3 regions of the Allobosea sp. GW822-FHT03F07 genome follow, and region 1 is predicted to be linked to each of the others. Evidence: predicted binding sites of a transcription regulator. Region 1 holds the regulator's gene; each other region holds the start of a gene.
What was found. Region 1 encodes LexA, which represses DNA repair genes until DNA is damaged. Its sites were predicted from a motif close to TGTTCNNNNTGTGTTCNG; they were not measured.
Positions count from the first base shown of each region.

Region 2: the regulator LexA is predicted to act here: its motif matches at 2,480-2,497, upstream of AC1RMY_RS21340 (helicase-related protein).
Region 3: the regulator LexA is predicted to act here: its motif matches at 3,652-3,669, upstream of AC1RMY_RS24120 (DNA recombination protein RmuC).

Region 1 covers NZ_JBXAND010000002.1:346,256-352,464, forward strand. The annotation lists gene trpD (anthranilate phosphoribosyltransferase) at 1-346, shown strand, start outside; gene trpC (indole-3-glycerol phosphate synthase TrpC) at 354-1,196, shown strand; gene moaC (cyclic pyranopterin monophosphate synthase MoaC) at 1,193-1,690, shown strand; gene AC1RMY_RS10215 (molybdopterin molybdotransferase MoeA) at 1,690-2,901, shown strand; gene lexA (transcriptional repressor LexA) at 3,013-3,750, shown strand; gene AC1RMY_RS10225 (ComEC/Rec2 family competence protein) at 3,744-6,020, opposite strand.
Region 2 covers NZ_JBXAND010000009.1:30,078-36,286, reverse strand. The annotation lists gene aptA (omega-aminotransferase AptA) at 1-1, opposite strand, end outside; gene AC1RMY_RS21355 (cupin domain-containing protein) at 140-691, shown strand; gene AC1RMY_RS21350 (MerR family transcriptional regulator) at 771-1,217, shown strand; gene AC1RMY_RS21345 (alpha/beta fold hydrolase) at 1,348-2,235, shown strand; gene AC1RMY_RS21340 (helicase-related protein) at 2,653-6,036, shown strand; gene AC1RMY_RS21335 (RNA-binding S4 domain-containing protein) at 6,129-6,209, shown strand, end outside.
Region 3 covers NZ_JBXAND010000013.1:38,319-44,527, reverse strand. The annotation lists gene dapE (succinyl-diaminopimelate desuccinylase) at 1-465, shown strand, start outside; gene AC1RMY_RS24140 (hypothetical protein) at 523-1,110, shown strand; gene truA (tRNA pseudouridine(38-40) synthase TruA) at 1,139-1,876, opposite strand; gene fmt (methionyl-tRNA formyltransferase) at 1,876-2,805, opposite strand; gene def (peptide deformylase) at 3,008-3,583, opposite strand; gene AC1RMY_RS24120 (DNA recombination protein RmuC) at 3,702-4,886, shown strand; gene AC1RMY_RS24115 (OsmC family protein) at 4,887-5,396, opposite strand; gene AC1RMY_RS24110 (ABC transporter ATP-binding protein) at 5,461-6,209, opposite strand, start outside.

The DNA.
Region 1 (6,209 bases):
CGGGCTCGACGAGATCACCACCACAGGCCCGACGCGCGTCGTCTCGCTGGAGGGCGGCAAGATCGAGAGCTTCTCGATCAGCCCCGACGATGTCGGCCTTCCCCGCGCCCGTCCGGAAGATCTGCGCGGCGGCGAGCCGGCCCAGAACGCGGCGGCGCTGCGGGCCGTGCTCGACGGCGAGAAGACGGCCTTCCGCGACATCGCCGCCTTCAATGCCGCGGCCGCGCTGCTCGTCGCCGGAAAGGCCGGCGACCTGCGCGACGGGCTGGCGCAGGCGGTGGCCGCGCTCGATTCCGGCAAGGCCAAGGCGACGCTGGCTGCGCTCGTCGCCAGCTCGAACGCGTGAGGCGGCCATGACCGACATCCTCGCCAGGATCGAAGAATACAAGCGCCGGGAGATCGCCGCCGCCAAGCAGGCGATCCCGCCCGCCCAGATTGAGGAACTGGCCCGCTCCGCCGCCCGGCCGATCGGCTTCGCCGACGCGCTCGCCGCCAAGACCGCGCAGAGACGTCCGGCGCTGATCGCCGAGATCAAGAAGGCGAGCCCTTCCAAGGGGCTGATCCGCACCGATTTCGATCCGCCTTCACTTGGCCGCGCCTATGCCTCCGGCGGGGCCGCCTGCATTTCCGTGCTGACGGACGGGCCGTCCTTCCAGGGGCAACCGGAATTCCTGACACGCGCGCGCGCCGCCTCCGGCCTGCCGGCGCTGCGCAAGGACTTCCTCTACGACCCCTACCAGGTCTTCGAGGCGCGGGCCTGGGGCGCCGACTGCATCCTGATCATCATGGCCGGCGTCGACGACGCCACCGCGCGCGATCTCGAAGCGACGGCGTTCGATCTCGGCATGGACGTGCTGATCGAGGTCCATGACGAAGCCGAGCTCGACCGGGCGCTTTCTCTCAAAAGCCGCCTGCTCGGCATCAACAATCGCGATCTGCGCGACTTCAAGGTCGACCTCGCCGTGACCGAGCGGCTGGCGCCGCGCGTGCCGGCCGAGCGCATGCTGATCAGCGAGAGCGGCATCTTCACTCATGCCGACATCGTCAGGCTGAACGGCGTCGGGGTCGGCGCCTTCCTCGTCGGCGAGAGCCTGATGCGGCAGGCAGACGTCGCCGCAGCGACGCGCGAACTGCTGACCGGTACATCGCTCGAAGGCAAGTCGCTCGAAGGCAAGCCGCAGGACAGCGCCGCGTGACCGGCCTCAGCCATCTCGACGCGCAGGGCCAGGCCCATATGGTCGATGTCGGCGACAAGGCCGAGACCTCGCGCATCGCGATCGCCGAAGGCTGCGTCGTGATGCAGCCGCAGACGCTGGCGATCGTGCGCGCCGGCGACGCCAAGAAGGGCGACGTGCTCGGCACCGCCCGGCTCGCCGGCATCATGGCCGCCAAGAAGACGCATGAGCTGATCCCGCTCTGCCACCCGCTGCTCATCAGCAAGGTTGCGGTCGATCTCGAACTGGACGAAGCCCTGCCCGGCGTGCGGGTGCGCGCCGAGGTCAAGATGAAGGGCCAGACCGGCGTCGAGATGGAGGCGCTCACCGCCGTCGGCGTCGCCTGCCTGACCGTCTACGACATGGTCAAGGCGGCAGACCGCGCGATGCGGATCGAGAATATCCGGCTCGTCCACAAATCGGGCGGAAAATCAGGCACGTTCGACGCCGGCAGCAGCGCCGGGGAGAGCACCTGATGGCCCTGACGCCGGTCCCGGTCGCGCTTAAGGCGCTGCTCGACAGCGTGCCGGCGACGACGCCGACCGAGACCCTGGCGCTGGCGCAATGCGCCGGTCGCGTGCTGGCGGCCGACGTCACGGCATTGCGCACGCAGCCGCCCTTCGCCAATTCCGCGATGGACGGCTACGCCGCGCGAGCCGAAGATCTCGCACCCGGCAGCGACCTGCGCGTCATCGGCGAATCCGCCGCGGGGCGCTCCTTCGCGGGCGTGGTCGGACGAGGTGAGGCGGTGCGGATCTTCACCGGCGCGCCGATCCCGGACGGCGCCGATACGATCCTGATCCAGGAGAATGCCGACGGCATCGGCTCGGCGACGATCCGCGTCCGCGAGGGTGCGCCGAAGGGCAAGTTCGTGCGCCCGGCCGGGCTCGACTTCACGACCGGAGACGTTCTGCTACCGGCGGGCCGCCGGCTCGACAGCGCGGCGCTCGGCCTCGCCGCCGCCGCCGGGCACCCGAACCTGCCCGTTCGCCGCAAGCCGCTGGTCGCGATCCTCGCGACGGGCGACGAACTGGTCCTGCCGGGCGAAACCGTGGGCCCCGACCAGATCGTCGCCTCCAACAGCTTCTCGCTCGCCGCGATCGTCGAGCAGGCCGGCGCGAGCGCGCTCGATCTCGGCATCGCCCGCGACAACCATCCCGATCTCGCCGCGCGGATCGGACGCGCGCAGGAAGCCGGCGCGGATGTGCTGATCACGCTCGGCGGCGCCTCGGTCGGCGCGCACGACCTCGTCCAGGAGGCGCTGAAACGGGCCGGGATGGCGCTCGGCTTCTGGAAGATCGCGATGCGGCCGGGCAAGCCGATGATGACCGGGCGGCTCGGCCAGATGGTCGCGGTCGGGCTGCCGGGCAACCCGGTCTCGTCGATCGTCTGCGGCCATCTCTTCGTCGTGCCCCTGATCGAGGCGCTGCTCGGCATGCCCGAGCCCGAGCGGGACCGCAGCGAGCCCGGCATCCTCGGCCGCGACATGCCGGCCAATGACGAGCGCGAGGATTATCTGCGCTCCGACCTCGCGCTGACCGAGGCCGGTTGGCAGGCGACCCCGTTCGACCGGCAGGATTCCTCCATGCTCGGCCTGCTGGCCCGGGCGCAGGCGCTGGCGATCCGCCCCGCCTTCGCCGAGCCGGCAAAGAAAGGCGATCCCTGCCGGATCATCCGCCTGCGCTGAGTTGACCTTGGGCGAGCACCTGCTTGCGGAACACAACACGAACGGGTATGGTGTTCGTGATTTGTTTCGAATCTGCGCCAAGAGCAGATCATCATCGCGCCGGCGGGGACCATGCTGACACGCAAACAGGCCGAACTGCTTCGCTTCATCCATGAACGCCTGCGTGAAAGCGGCGTGCCTCCCTCTTTCGACGAGATGAAGGACGCGCTCGACCTGCGGTCCAAATCCGGCATCCACCGCCTTATCATGGCGCTGGAGGAGCGCGGCTTCATCCGCCGCCTGCCGAACCGGGCGCGGGCGCTGGAGGTCATCAAGCTGCCGGAGGGCAGCGGAGCCGGCGGGCAACCGCGCGGGCGCTTCAATCCATCGGTGGTCCAGGGCGGGCTCGGCAAGGATGGCGCGCCCGGCAAAGAAGGCGTTCTCGGCAAGCCGCGGCCGGTGGAGGGCGCCTCGGATGATGGGCGCGGCACGATTTCGATCCCTGTGATGGGCCGCATAGCCGCAGGCACGCCGATCTCGGCAATCCAGAGCCGCAGCCACAGCGTCGCGTTGCCTGCCGACATGCTGGGCGGCGGCGAGCATTTCGCGCTCGAGGTTCGCGGCGACTCGATGGTGGATGCCGGCATCCTCGACGGCGATACCGTCGTTATCCGCAAGCAGGACACCGCCAATACCGGCGACATCATCGTCGCGCTGATCGACGACGAGGAGGCGACGCTGAAGCGGCTGCGCAAGCGTGGATCCTCGATCGCGCTGGAAGCGGCCAATCCGGCCTATGAGACACGCGTGCTCGGCCCGGACCGGGTCAAGATCCAGGGCCGGCTGGTTAACCTGATGCGGCGCTACTGAAGTCGCTCAGGCTCGGCGGCGTCGTCCGCCGACGGCGGAACGGCAATACCTGCTGGGTCAGGTCTGGCCGATGTCGGCTGCGTGGCTGCGGCCTTGCGGTTCCAGGGACGCTCGCTCCCGGCCTGCTCGGAAGCGTGGCTGCGCCAATCCCCGCCCCGGCGAACGAGCGCCGTCGCTCCGTCCCGGATCAAGGCCGTGCGGTCGATCAGCTTCGCGGCGCAGGGGGCGGTCCAGGGGATCGGCGTGACGACGAGGTCGGCGCGACGGCAATCCTCGATGATGGCGAGCCTGTCGCGGGCATAGGCAATGCTGCGGCCGTCCTTCGTCAGGATGACACAGCCCTGCGGGTCGCAGGCCGCGCCCTGCCGCAGAGCGGCATCGTCGGGGTTACGGCCGTCGCCATCGGCGGTCAGCCATTGCTGCAGGACGAAGCGGCTGGGCTTGCCGGCGACGATCAGCAGGTCGTCCTTGCCGCGCACGGCGATGCCGGAGCCGTCGCGCTCGATCAGGATTTCGGGGCGCCCGGGCTTCGCCGCGACGGCGACGCCCGCGACGAGCGGCAGGATCGCGAGCAGCCGCAACTTCGTCGTCCAGAGCGCGATCCAGAGCAGCGATGCCGCAAAGCAGGCCAGCGCGGCGGGTCCGAAGGCGGCGATGACGAGCGTGGAATGCTCGATGGTCGCGACCCAATGCGCGAGCTTGAGCACGACCTCGGAGGCCGCACCCATCAGCCACCAGGCCGGCGCATCGAGCCCGAACGGATAGGCGAGCACGCCGAAGACCGCTGCCGGCATCACACAGAGCGAGACGAAGGGCAGCGCCAGCGCGTTACCGAGCAGGCCGAAGGGATTGAAGGTCTGGAAGTGATAAGCGCCGAAGGGCGCGGTCGCAGCCGTCGCCAGCAGCGTCGTGACGACGATGCCGGTCGCGGCGATCCAGAGCGGCCGCACGGGCCAGGGCAGCGTGGGAGGCGGCTGCGGCCGGTCGCGATTCTCCCAGCGCTCGGCGAAGGCGATCAGGGCGGCGACGGCACCGAAGGACATCTGGAAGCTCGGCCCGAGCAGCGCCTCCGGCTCGCGCAGCAGCACGATGATCGCGGCCAGCGCGAGGTTGCGCATGCTGAGCGCCGGCCGGTCGACCAGGATCGCGCCGAGCATGACAAGCGTCATGATCAGCGAGCGGACCGTCGCGACCTCCGCGCCCGAGAAGACGCAGTAGGCGATGGCGCCGATCATCGCCGCGACGGCGGCCATCTTCTTGACGGGCCAGCGCAGGGCGAGCGTCTGCGAGAGGGCCAGGAGCGCCCGGACCAGCCAGAAGATCGTGCCGGCGGCGAGCACCATGTGGAGGCCCGAGATCGAGACGATGTGATAGATGCCCGCGGCACGAAGATCGGTGTTCGTCGTCTCCGTGATCAGGCCGCGCTTGCCAGTAACGAGCGCCGCCGCCATCGCGCCGGCCTGGCCGCCGGCGATCTCGGCGATGCGCCGCGTCAATGCGTTGCGAGCCCGGTCGATCGTCGCCGCCAGTACGAGTTCGCTCGGTGGGGGCCGAGGCGGTGGTGAAAGCACGATCTTGCCGGGAATACTGCCGACGGCGCCCAGCCCGCGGAAGAAGGCGTCGCGCCCGAAGTCGTAGCCGCCGGGGCGCGCCGGGCCGGGGGGCGGCAGGAGCCGCGCCACGGCCGAGATGTGATCGCCCGGCGAGACCTCGCCGCTACGGACATTGACGCGCACCCGCTTCGGCCAGCGCTCGGGTTCGAGTCCGGCAAGGGCCGTGACCAGGATGACAAGGCGTGCGCCGGCATCGCGCGCTTCGACCGCCTCGACAAAGCCGCTGAGCTGGCCGATGCGGGGGCGGTCGAGGATAGGGCCGGCAACAGTGGCGGTGCGCCAGGTCGCCGCGGCGAAGCCGGCAAAGACAGCGGCGAGGCCGATGCAGATCAGCATGGCGTGCCGCCTCAATCGCAGGCAGACAGCGCCGGTGCTCGCCAGCAGGAATCCCGTCAGCGGGGCCCAGAGCGCCGGCTCCCGGTCGGCGGCGAAGTAGAGCAGGATGCCGGCTCCCATGATCACCGGCAGCCAGAGGAACAGCCGGCGGCGCTCGGCCTCGCGCGAGCAGGCGGCCAGGAAGCGCCGCCGCCAATCCACGAGAATCGATTTCAGGCTGGCCTCGCCGAGCACAAGACCAGGCAGACGCGATTGCAGGATACCCGCGCGCGCGCCGCGCGCCTGTGCTGGCCGACCCTCCCCTGGCAGCCCCCGCTGCATCCAGCGTTCCCCAGCCCGCCCCGCCCCGCGCCGGCTGCGATCTTGCGCTTAACGCGGGCGGCCAGAGCATGTTACAGGGGCCGCGCCGGATGTCATGTCCGTCCGGCGCGCGCCGGCATCCGGCTCGCCGTTTTTCCTCCCCGTCTCGATCTGGGCCGTCCACCTGCGCCCAGCCGGAGCTTTGCCTTT
Region 2 (6,209 bases), on a different contig from region 1:
TGATGATCTCCTCTGCCCGGCAGGGGAGCACCGTTTTGTCATGCGCAACAAGTCTGTTTCAGCATGAGCGCAAGAAGCTGTTTTTACAGATACCGTATGGCATAATGTTGCGGATATCGAACAAGGAGAACGCCCCGCGATGAGCGACACCGATGTCGGCGCGCGGTTGCGCTATCTGCGCATGCGCCATGGCCTCTCGCAACGGGCGCTGGCCAAGCGCGCCGGCGTCACCAATTCGACGGTCTCGCTGATCGAATCCAATGGCGTGAACCCTTCCGTCGGCGCCCTCAAGCGCATCCTCGACGGCATCCCGATCGGCCTCTCCGAGTTCTTCGCCCTGGAGCCCGAGCGCCCGCGGCAGGCTTTCTATCAGGCGCAGGAACTGGTCGAGATCGGCAAGGGTGGCATCTCCTATCGCCAGGTCGGCGAAAACCTGTTCGGCCGTGCGCTGCAGATCCTGAAAGAGCGCTACGAGCCAGGTACCGACACTGGCCGTGTTCCCTTGACCCATGAGGGCGAGGAGGGTGGCATCGTGCTCAACGGCCGCCTCGAGGTCACGGTCGATGACGAGCGGCGAATCCTGGGGCCCGGCGACGCCTATTATTTCGAGAGCCGCCGACCGCATCGCTTCCGCTGCGTCGGACCGGTCGCCTGCGAAGTCGTCAGCGCCTGCACGCCGCCCTCGTTCTGAACGCGCGCGACACGGCTTGTTGGCGCCGCCATCCGCACCATCTATGATCTGTAGCGGCTAGAGGTTCGGAGCGAAGATCATGCAGCCGGCATCGACTATCGAACGCGTCGTTCCGATCGGCACGCTGGCCGAGCGCACCGGCGTCAAGGTCGAGACGATCCGCTATTACGAGCAGGTCGGGCTGCTGCCGCCACCGGAACGCTCCGAAGGCAATCAGCGTCGCTACAGCCGCCGCCACGTCGAGCGCCTCGCCTTCATCAAGCATGCCCGCGATCTCGGCTTCGCCGTGGACGCCATCCGCACACTGCTCAAGCTTTCCGACAATCCGGCGATGGCCTGCGACGACGCCCATGCCATCGCCGTCGCCCATCTCGACGAGGTCCGCCACAAGATCGCCCGGCTGCGCTCGCTCGAAAGGGAGCTCGAACGCATCGCCGCGACCTGCTCGGGCGGCGTTGCAGCCTGCGATTGCGCCATCATCGAGGCATTGGCCGATCACGGCCAGTGCAACAACTCATCGCACTGAATCGCGCCCGGCCACAGGACCGGCTGCTGTGGAGAAACATCCCTGCATCACCCTCATGCGCCCGACGGCGATTGCAGCAGCGGTGGGGCAGGCGCTAGCCTTCCGCCGGAATCGATTTGCCGGAGACATCATGTCCAGCGACTTCGCCACTCCGCCCGGTCTGCGCCATCGCCAGATCGCGGTGCGCGACACGACGCTGCACGTCGCCGAGGTCGGCTCCGGGACGCCCGTGCTCCTTTTGCATGGCTGGCCTGAATTCTGGGCGACCTGGCTGCCGCTGATGAACCGGCTGCACGGCGATTTCCGCCTGATCGCACCGGATCTGCGCGGCTTCGGCGACAGCACCAAATCCACCACGCCACGCAGCGATGTCGGCGCCAACAGCCATGCCGACGACATGGCCTCGCTGATCGCGGCGCTCGGTCTCGATGCCGTTGGCGTCGTCGGCCATGATGTCGGCGCCTATGCGGCCCAGGCACTGGCGCGCCGCCATCCGCAGCTCGTCGACCGGCTGCTGTTCTTCAACTGCCCGACCCAGAGCATTGCCGAGCGCTGGGTCCATGAGGGCCACGTCAACGAGGTCTGGTATCAGTCCTTCCAGCAGCTCCCGCTGGCCGAGGCGCTGATCGGCCTGAGCCGGCAGAGCTGCGCGCTCTACTTCTCCCATTTTCTGACGCATTGGTGCCACCGCAAGGAAGCCTTCGACCCTGCGCTCGATCTCTGGATCGACAACTTCATGAAGCCTGGCAATCTGCGCGGCGGCTTCGACTGGTATCGCAGCCAGAACGCGGCACGCCTCGCAGCGATCGACGGGCACCCCACCCCCTCCGTCCGCATCCATCAGCCGACACGGGTGCATTGGGGCCGGCATGACCCGATCCTGAAATCCGAATGGGCAGCCTTCGTGCCCGAGCATTTCGACGAGGCCGAAGTCAGCTTCTGCGAAACCGCTGGACACTTCGTGCATGTCGAGGCGCCCGACGAGGCGGCCGAGGTTTTCGCGGCGTTTTTCGGCTGATCGGCGAGGCACCCTTCAGCCTTGAGAACGCAGGCCCTCGTTTCGCGGCAAAAAGCGCTTAGATAGTCTCGCGCGCGGGATGCGGCCGGTCGCCGTCGATCCCCGTGCAGAAGAGGGCAGGCCATGCCGATGTTCCGATTCCAGACAGGCTGGCGCCGAAGCGCGCCGCCGCAAGACCCCACCGGCCAATCTTCGACCGAGAACGAAACCCGATTCTGCCGGAGTCAGCGATTCGGGCCCGCTTCGTTCCGGACTCGTTCTGTTCTCCGGAGAGCGCCGCGACAATGGGCAATTCCGTTCTTCGCTGAAGCCATGCTCCCGCTCTAATCTCACAGTCACTCCGCTTGCCATCGCGGGACGCCTTGATCGGCGTCCCGCGATGGCAAGCGGCGACACGTCACGATCGGCTGCGACTTGATTCCTCCGCGCTCCCTACCCCCCTCGGTCCGCGCCAACGGCGTCACCGCGGTGCTGGGCCCGACCAATACCGGCAAGACCCATCTCGCGATCGAGCGGATGGTCGCCCATCCAACCGGCATGATCGGCCTGCCGCTGCGCCTGCTGGCGCGCGAGGTCTACCAGCGCGTCGTCGAGAAGGCCGGCGTCGATGCGGTCGCGCTCGTCACCGGCGAGGAAAAGATCAAGCCGGCGCGACCACGATTCTGGGTCTGCACCGTCGAGGCGATGCCGCGCGACCTTGCCGTCGACTTCGTCGCCATCGACGAAGTCCAGCTTGCCGCCGATCTCGACCGCGGCCATGTCTTCACTGACCGGCTGCTCAACCGGCGCGGCCGGGCCGAGACCATGCTGATCGGCGCCGGCACAATGAAGCCGGTGATCGAGCAGCTCATTCCCGGCGTCAATGTGGTGACGCGGCCGCGCCTGTCGCAGCTCATGTTCGCCGGCGACCGCAAGATCACGCGGCTCGCGCCGCGCTCGGCCATCGTCGCCTTCTCGGTCGAGGAGGTCTACGCCATCGCCGAGCTGATCCGGCGGCAGAAGGGCGGCGCGGCCGTCGTGCTGGGCGCGCTTTCGCCGCGGACGCGAAATGCCCAGGTCGAGATCTACCAATCCGGCGATGTCGACTATCTCGTCGCCACCGATGCGATCGGCATGGGGCTGAACCTCGATGTCGATCACATCGCCTTCGCGGCCGACAAGAAGTATGACGGCCATCATTTCCGCAAGCTCAACCCGGCCGAATTCGGCCAGATCGCCGGCCGCGCCGGGCGCCATCTGCGCGACGGCACCTTCGGCACCTCGGGCCGCTGTCCGCCCTTCGAGGCCGATCTCGTCGAGGCGATCGAGAACCACCGCTTCGAGCCGGTGCGGCAACTGCAGTGGCGCAATACCGATCTCGATTTCCGGTCCGTCGCACAACTTCTCGACAGCCTGAACCTGCAGCCGAGGGAAGCCGGCCTGACCCGCGCCCTGATCGCCGAGGACCAGACGACGCTCGAAATCCTGGCCCGGGATCCCGACGTGACGGCGCTGGCGCAGGGCCGGCCGGCCACCGAGCGGCTCTGGGAGGTCTGCGGCCTGCCGGACTATCGCAAGATAGCCCCACAGCAGCATGCCGACCTCGCGACGACGCTCTATCTGCGCCTGATGCGCCATGGCCGGCTCGATATCGACTGGTATCGGACGCAGCTTTCGGCGCTCGACCGCACCGATGGCGAGATCGATACCCTCTCCGCGCGCATCGCGCAGGTCCGTACCTGGACCTTCGTCGCGAACCGTCCGGACTGGTTGCCCGATCCTGAGCATTGGCAGGGGGTGGCGCGTCTTGTAGAGGACAAGCTCTCGGACGCTCTGCACGAGCGTCTTGCGAGCCGATTTGTCGACCGGCGCACCAGTGTGCTGCTGCGCCGTTTGCGGGAGAATGCGATGTTGGAGGCTGAGGTCACCGCGACGGGCGACGTGCTCGTCGAGGGCCAGCACGTCGGAATGCTGCAGGGCTTCCGCTTCACGGCGGACCCGAAGGCCGGCGGGCCGGAGGCGAAAGCCTTGAACATGGCCGCGATGAAGGCGCTCGGGGCCGAGATCGAGGCGCGTGCCGCGCGCGTCGTCCTCGCCGGCGACGATGCCTTCGTGCTGTCGCATGACGGTCTGCTGCGCTGGGTCGGCGAGCCGGTCGCGCGTCTGGTCGCCGGCGAAAAGGCGATCGAGCCGCGCCTGCGCCTGCTGGTCGAGGAGCATCTCGCCGGCCAGGCCCGCGAGCAGGTCGAGGGCCGGCTCCAGCTCTGGCTGAAGAATCACGTCACGCGCCTGCTCGGCGCGCTGCAATTGCTCGAGGATACGACCACGCTGACCGGCATCGCGCGGGGCATCGCCTATCAGGCGGCCGAATCGCTCGGCGTGCTCGAACGGACCAAGGTCGGCGAGGAGATGAAGGCGCTCGACCAGGAGGGCCGTGCCGCCCTGCGCCAGCTCGGCATCCGCTTCGGCGCCTTCCATCTCTATGTGCCCGCGTTGCTCAAGCCCGCGCCACGCGCGCTCGCCGCCCAGCTCTGGACCCTGAAGCACGGCTCACCCGAACAGGCTGGCCTCGACGACATCGCCCATCTCGCCGCCTCGGGCCGGACCTCCTTCCCCGTCGACAAGGCCGTTCCCAAGGGGCTCTACCGCGCCGCCGGCTACCGGGTTTGCGGCGAGCGGGCCGTGCGCGTCGACATCCTCGAACGCCTCGCCGACCTGATCCGCCCGGCGATCGCCTATCGCCCCGGCCTCACTCAAGGCGTGCCACCGACCGGCACGGCCGACCAGGACGGCTTCGTCGTGACCGGCGCGATGACCTCGCTCGTCGGCTGCGCCGGCGAGGATTTCGCCTCGATCCTGCGCTCGCTCGGCTACATCTCGACCAAGCGCCCCGGCCCGGCCATCACGGTTCCGCTGGCCGCGGCTCCGGCCAAGCCCGTCGCGGCAGAGCACGCCAAGGTGGAGGAAGAAGCCCGCGAGCAGCCTGCCGCCGATGCGGCGGCATCGAGCGAGGCGCAGCCGGAAGAAACCAGAGCCGAACCCGATGCCGCCGCACTGCTCGACCAGACGGCCGAGCCCGCATCGGCGGAAGAGGCGCCGGTGGCGGACGCCACCACCTCGGAAACGTCTGACGCCCCGATCGTGACGCAGGCGGAACTGGAGCCGGCACGCGAACCTGTTCCCGCCGATCTGATGTCCTCGCTCGCCCCGGCTCTGGCCGAGGCGGCGGCGGAAACGGACAGCGCGGAAGTGGCCGCCGCAGTCAGCACCGCTTCCGCCACGCCGGCCGAACCCGAATTGATCGAGGTCTGGCGCCCGCATCGTCATCAAGGCGGGCGCAGGCCCGAGCAAGGCCATCGCGGCCCGCGCGAGGGCGCAGGCGTGCCAGGCGAACGGCAGCCAAGCGGTCGCCGCGGCGACAGGCCCAATCGCGGCCCGCGTCCCGGCGGTCCGCGTCGCGACGGAGAGTCGCAGGTTCCCGCCACGGCGGCAGTCGAAGGCGGCGCGCCTCCCGCAGCTCGCCCCGAACGCGAGCCACGGCGCGACGAGCGGCCCCGTTCGGGCCAGCGCGGTCCGCGCCCCGAGGGCCCAGGTCGCTCCGAGCAGGCTCGTCCCGAACAGGGCCGCGGTCCCCGGCCGGACTTCAAGCGCGACGGCCGCCCCGGCGGCGGCGGCGGTGGCGGAGGACGCCGCGACGACCGTGGCGGCGAGCGCTTCCAGCAGCCGCCTCGGCCACGCCCGGCCGACCGCGAGCCTGATCCGGATTCGCCTTTCGCCAAGCTCGCCGCCCTGAAGGCGCAGCTCGAGGGCCGCAAGAACTGAGGACATGACCGTGCCCGGAGCCCGCACCGGTCGAATTTGCCGGGCAATCGGAACGGATCGGGCTCCGGGCGCATTCAGACAGCAGGCCGGATATGCGGGACGATCGGCAGCGCCTCGACAAATGGCTCTGGTTCGCGCGCTTCGCCAGGACGCGCACCGCCGCCGTGCGCCTG
Region 3 (6,209 bases), on a different contig from region 1:
AATCTCGAAGTGACGACGCTCGATGTCGGCAACCCCGCGACCAATGTCGTGCCCGCCCAAGCGAAGGCCGTCTTCAACATCCGCTTCAACGACGTCTGGACGCCGGAGACGCTGGCGGCCGAGATCGAGCGACGCCTGCGCGAGGCCGCAGGCAACGCGGTGCGCTACGAAATCAGCTTCGACCCGACCAATTCGGTCGCCTTCCTGACCCAGCCCGGCCCCTTTGTCGCGATGGTCGCCGACGCGGTCGAGGCCGAGACCGGCAAACGCCCGGCGCTCTCGACCACGGGCGGCACCTCGGATGCACGCTTCATCAAGAATTACTGTCCGGTGGTCGAATACGGCGTCGTCGGCCAGACCATGCATCAGGTCGACGAATGCGTCGCGGTCGCGGACCTGCTGGCGCTGGAGCGGATCACCCATCGGCTGCTCAGCAGTTATTTTGCAGTGCAGCATGGGCCTTGACGCCCCGGCCCGGCAGGCGGATAGTCTGCCTTAGACGAAAGTCTAAGGAAGCGGATGATGAGGCTTGCTGCTGACGATGTGGCGCGGTCGCTGCGCGGGTCATGGCACCTGATGACGCGCGGCTCCGAGGCCCTCCAGGAACTGGACCTGACGCGCGACGGGTTCTGGCGCTCTTTCCTCGCCTTCGCGCTGATGCTGCCGGCGACGATCGCCATTCTCGCCGCCGTGCGCCTTCTCGCCGGCTTGCCGAACACGGCCGGCCTGTTCACCTCGCCCGGCCTGGCCATGGCGGTGATCGGAGCCGAGCTTCTCGCCGTGCTGGCGGTTCCCACCCTGCTGGTCGCGCTGGCGCCGCGCCTCGCGCAGGCGCCGCGCTTCACCAGCTTCGTCATCGCCTGGAACTGGGCCGGCATCGTCTCGGCCAGCCTGATGGCCGTGCCGGCGGCCGTGTTCGCGATCGGCTGGTCGTATCCGAGCCTCGCCGGCCTGCAGGCGCTGGCCTTCGGCGTGATCGTGCTGCGATTGCGCTACTGCGTGGCGCGCGCGGCCTTCGGCCCGGAGAGCCGGATCGCCGCCCCGATCGTGCTGGCGAGCGTGATCGCGGACTATGGGGTCGTGCGGATATTCGGATTGCTGCCGCTCTGAGCGAGAGGCTCTTGCGAAGAAGCCAGCCTCAGTAGTCCACGCCGGCCAGATACAGCCCGCAGGGTGGCGCCAGCGCCGCGCATTGCGAGCGGTCGCGCGCCGCCAGAACCTTGCCGAGCTTGTTTTCCGGCCAGCGCCCGGCGCCGACCATCTTCAGGCAGCCGACGATCGAGCGGACCTGATGGTGCAGGAAGGAGCGCGCATGGGCGTAGACCACGATCTCGTCGCCCTCGCGCCGGACATCGAGCCGATCCAGCGTCCGCATCGGGCTGTTGGCCTGGCATTCGGCGGCGCGGAAGGTGGTGAAGTCGTGATGGCCTAGCAGGGCTTTGCCGGCACGATCCATCGCTTCGTGATCGAGCTTCACCGGCACATGCCAGAGGCGGTTGCGGTCGAGCGCCGGCTGCGCGCGCCGGTCGAGGATGCGGTAGATGTAATAACGCCGCTTGGCCGAGATGCGCGCGTCGAAATCGTCGGACACGGCCTCGGCGCTGACGACCGCCACCGGCAGGCGCTTCAGGCGGGCGTTGCTGGCGTCACGCACCACATCCGTGCGCCAGTCCTTGTCGAGATCGACATGGGCGACCTGATGCGTGGCATGGACGCCGGCATCGGTGCGCCCGGCGCAATGCAGCCTAACCGCATGGCCGCAGAAGGCCTCGACCGCTTCCTCGACGCTCTGCTGCACGGACGGGCCGTTGAGCTGGCGCTGCCAGCCTGAAAAGGGCGTGCCGTCATATTCGATGACGAGCTTGTAGCGGGGCATCAGAGCTTGGCGCCGGCGGCGAGTCGTGCGCCACGCAGGAACTCGGCCCCGCTCATCGGCCGGCCACCGGCACGCTGGACCTGGAGGAGCTTCACGGCTCCTTCCGCACAGGCAATCGTGCCCTCGTCGTCGAGCAGCATGCCGGGCTCGGCCGCGCCGCCGGCGAGCGCCGTGCGCAAGACCTTGAGACGCTCGGGCCCCTTGCCGAGATCGACCTCTGCGAACGCGCCCGGGAACGGCGCAAGGCCGCGCACGAGATCATGGACATGTTTCGCCGGGCGCGCCCAGTTCAGCTTCGCCTCGGCGTTGCCGATCTTGGCGGCGTAGGTCACACCCTCCTCCGGCTGCGGCGTGAAGTGCAGGCCGCCACGGCCCAGCGCCGCGAGAGCCCGCACCATCAGATCCGCGCCGAGCGGCGCCAGGCGGTCATGCAGGTCTCCGGCCGTCATGTCGGGACCGATTTCGAGGCGCTCGACCATGCCGACCGGGCCGGTGTCGAGCCCTGCTTCCATCTTCATGACGCAGACGCCGCTTTCGGCATCGCCGGCCATGACCGCGCGCTGGATCGGCGCCGCGCCGCGCCAGCGCGGCAGCAGCGAGGCATGCAGGTTGAGGCAGCCGAGTTCCGGCAGATCGAGGATCGCCTGGGGCAGGATCATGCCATAGGCGACGACCACAGCGACATCGGCATCATGGGAGGCGATCTGCTCGGCCGCCTCCGCGGTCTTCAAAGTCGTGGGCGTGAAGACCGGGATGCCGAAGCGCTCGGCGGCCTTCTGAACGGGCGACGGCTTGAGTTCCAGCCCGCGCCCGGCCTGGGCAGGCGCACGCGTGTAGCAACTCACGACCTCGTGGCCCTGGCCGATGATCTCGGTGAGGGTCGGCACCGCGAAATCGGGGGTGCCCATGAAAATGACGCGCAAACTCATACGCCGGTCTTTACCTTAGGTGGGGTCGGCCTTGCCCGCCGACGAACAATCATTCGAGCCCTCATCTTGAGGAGCGGGCAAAAGCCCGCGTCTCGAAGGATGCTCCAGGAGGCTCCGGAACCGTCTGGAGCATCCTTCGAGACGCCGCTGACGCGGCTCCTCAGGATGAGGGCTGCGGAAAACGCCGATGTGCCGCTACGCCTCAGCGCCTCGCCGCCTGCTTGGCGAAACGCTTGGTGACGCGCTCGCGCTTGAGGCGCGAAAGATGGTCGATGAACAGCACGCCGTTGAGATGGTCGATCTCATGCTGCAGGCAGGTGGCGAGCAGCCCGTCGGCCTCGATCTCCTGCTGCTTGCCGTCAAGATCGGTGTAGCGGACCTTGACCGAAGCCGGGCGCTCGACCTCCTCGTAATATTCCGGGATCGAAAGGCAGCCCTCCTCATAGACGCTGCGTTCTTCCGACGACCAGGTGATCTCGGGGTTGATGAAGGCCATGGGGTTGCGCGGCTGCGCGTCGCGCTTCTCCTGGGCGCCATCGGTCCCCTCTTCCCCCTCGCCCTCTTCCCTATCGTCGGGGGGGCGCTTGGCGACATCGAGCGTGACCACGCGCTTGGGCACGCCGATCTGGATGGCCGCAAGGCCGATGCCCGGCGCGTCATACATCGTCTCGAACATGTCGGAGACGAGGGTGCGGATCTCGGCCGTGATATCCTCGACGGGGGTCGAGACCAAACGAAGCTGGGCGTCGGGCAGGATGACGAGAGGGCGAATGGCCATGAAAGGATTTCTGCGCGGGATTTCGTGATGAAGGGGCGACATAAGCCCTTGCACGCAGCCGGTCAAACTGTTCCGCTTTCGTTCGAATTCATTCACCCGAATCGGCTAGCATCTCGGTATGAAAGAGATCGCCTTCGTTCTTCTCGACCGCCCCGTGACCTGGGCCGAGGCCGCCTTCGGCTTCGCGGCGCTGAGCTTCGCCCTGCTCCTGCTCATGGCTCTGTCCTCTTGGCGAGGCAGCCGGGAGCGCGCTATCGAAGCCGCTATGACGGCCGAACGCGCCCGCGAGATGGACGACAAGGTCGCCGAGATGAACCGGCTGCAGGCCGAGATGACAGGGCGCATGCAGTCCATGGCCGAGATCCTGTCGACGCGGCAAGGCGACCTCGCGCGCCTCGTCGCCGACCGGATGGACGGTTTGCGGCAGCAGGTCGGCGCCGGGCTGGAACAGAATGTCCGCCAGACCACCGAGAGCCTCGGCCGGCTGCAGGAGCGGCTGGCCGTGATCGACAGCGCCCAGAAGAACCTGACCAGCCTGACCTCCGAGGTGGTGACGCTGCGCGACGTGCTCTCCAACAAGCAGGCGCGCGGCGCCTATGGCCAGGGCCGGATGGAGGCGATCATCCGTGACGGCCTGCCGACAGCCTTCTTCGCCTTCCAGCCCCAGCTTTCCAACGGCCGCCGGCCGGACTGCCTCGTCACCCTGCCGGGCGACGGGCGCGGGCTCGTCATCGACGCCAAGTTCCCGCTGGAGAGCTTTACGCAGCTTCGCGAGGCCCGCAGCGACGATACGAGGAAGGCGGCCGCTGCGCGCGTGCGCAACGATGTCGGCGTGCATGTGAAGGACATCGCCGAGCGCTATTTCCTGCCCGGCGAGACGCAGGACATGGCGCTGCTCTTCGTGCCGTCGGAGTCGATCTATGCCGATCTGCACGAGCATTTCGACGACGTGATCCAGAAGGCGCATCGCGCCCGGATCATGATCGTCTCGCCCTCGCTGCTGGCGCTGGCGATCCAGCTCATGCAGTCGCTGGTCCGCGACGCCCGCATGCGCGAGGAGGCGCAGGTGATCCAGAGCGAGGTCGGCAAGCTGCTCGCAGATGTCCGCCGGCTGGGTGAGCGGGCCGAGAGGCTCGACCAGCATTTCCGCCAGGCGCAGGAGGATGTCGCGGGCATCCGCACCTCCGCGACGAAGATCTCAAGCCGCGGCGAGCGCATCGTCGCGCTCGACTTCGACGAGGCGAAGGCCGAGCCGACGCTGCCCTTCGCGCAGGGGCTGTCGCTGAAGAACGCGGCGGAGTGATCAGCCGACCTTGAGCGTCGCCGAGAGTTCCGGCTTCACGTTCAACGTCTGGAACACGACGCAGTAGCGTTCGGTCAGCTTCAGCAGGCTGTCGAGCTTCTCCTGCGGGGCATCGGTCTCGACGTCGAAGAAGAGGCGGATCGCCTTGAAGCCGACGGCCGCGTCCTTGGCGACGCCGAGCGTGCCGCGGAAGTCGAGATCGCCCTCGGCACGAACCACGCCCTTCTTCAGCTCGATCTCGAGCGCCGTCGCGACGGCCTTCAGCGTCACGCCGGCGCAGGCGACCAGCGCTTCCAGCAGCATGTCGCCCGAGCAGAGCTCGGCGCCGCTGCCACCCGTCGCCGGATGCAGGCCCGCGAGCGCGATCGCGCGGCCGGTCTCGACCTTGCAGGCGATATGCTGGTCGTCGAGCTCGCCCTTGGCCTTCAACGTGATCAAGGCAGCGTTCGGGTCATTGCGATAGGCATCCTTCAGCGGAGCCTGCAGGGCGCGAAGAGCGGTGACGTCCATGGGATTTCCTCGGATCAGGCCTTGGTGTGATTGCCGTCTTGGTAGCGACTGTCGCGGCCGTCCGCTACCACCACATCCCCGCGGTTTCCGCCGTCTTCTGCTGATGTGGCTCCTCGTCGCGCAGCGAGCGGTCGAGGCTGCGGAGCACCTCACGTTTGCCCGCCTCGAAGGCCGGCGAGAGATGGTCGCGCGGGCGGGCGAGCGGGTTGTCGAACTCGTCGAAGATTCGTCCGGGCCTGGGCTGCATCACCACGATGCGATCGGCCAGCGTCACCGCCTCCTCGACGTCATGCGTCACCATCACCATGGTCGGCCGGCTTTCGCCCCAGAGCGCCAGCAGATGCCCGTGCAGGCTCGCCCGCGTCGTCGCGTCGAGCGCCGAGAAGGGCTCGTCCATCAGAAGCAGCTTCGGCCGCGTCACCAGCGCACGAGCAATCGCCACGCGCTGCTGCTGGCCGCCGGAAAGCTCGCGCGGCCAGCGGTCCTGATGGCCAGCGAGGCCGACGCGGACGAGGGCATTCGTCACCAGCCCCTCGCGCTCGAAGGCAGAGAGATGCGGCAGGCCGAAGCCGACATTCTCCGCGACCGAGAGCCAGGGGAACAGGCGCGGCTCCTGGAAGATGACGCCGACATCGGCGCGCGGCTCGGTGATCGCCTCGCCATTGAGCAGGATGCGCCCTGCGCTCGGACGGTCGAGGCCTGCGATCAGCCGCAGCAGCGTGGTCTTGCCGCAGCCGGAGCCGCCGACCAGCGCCAGGATCTCGCCGGCCGCGACATCGATGGTGACGGCCGACAGGGCCTGCGTGCCGTCGG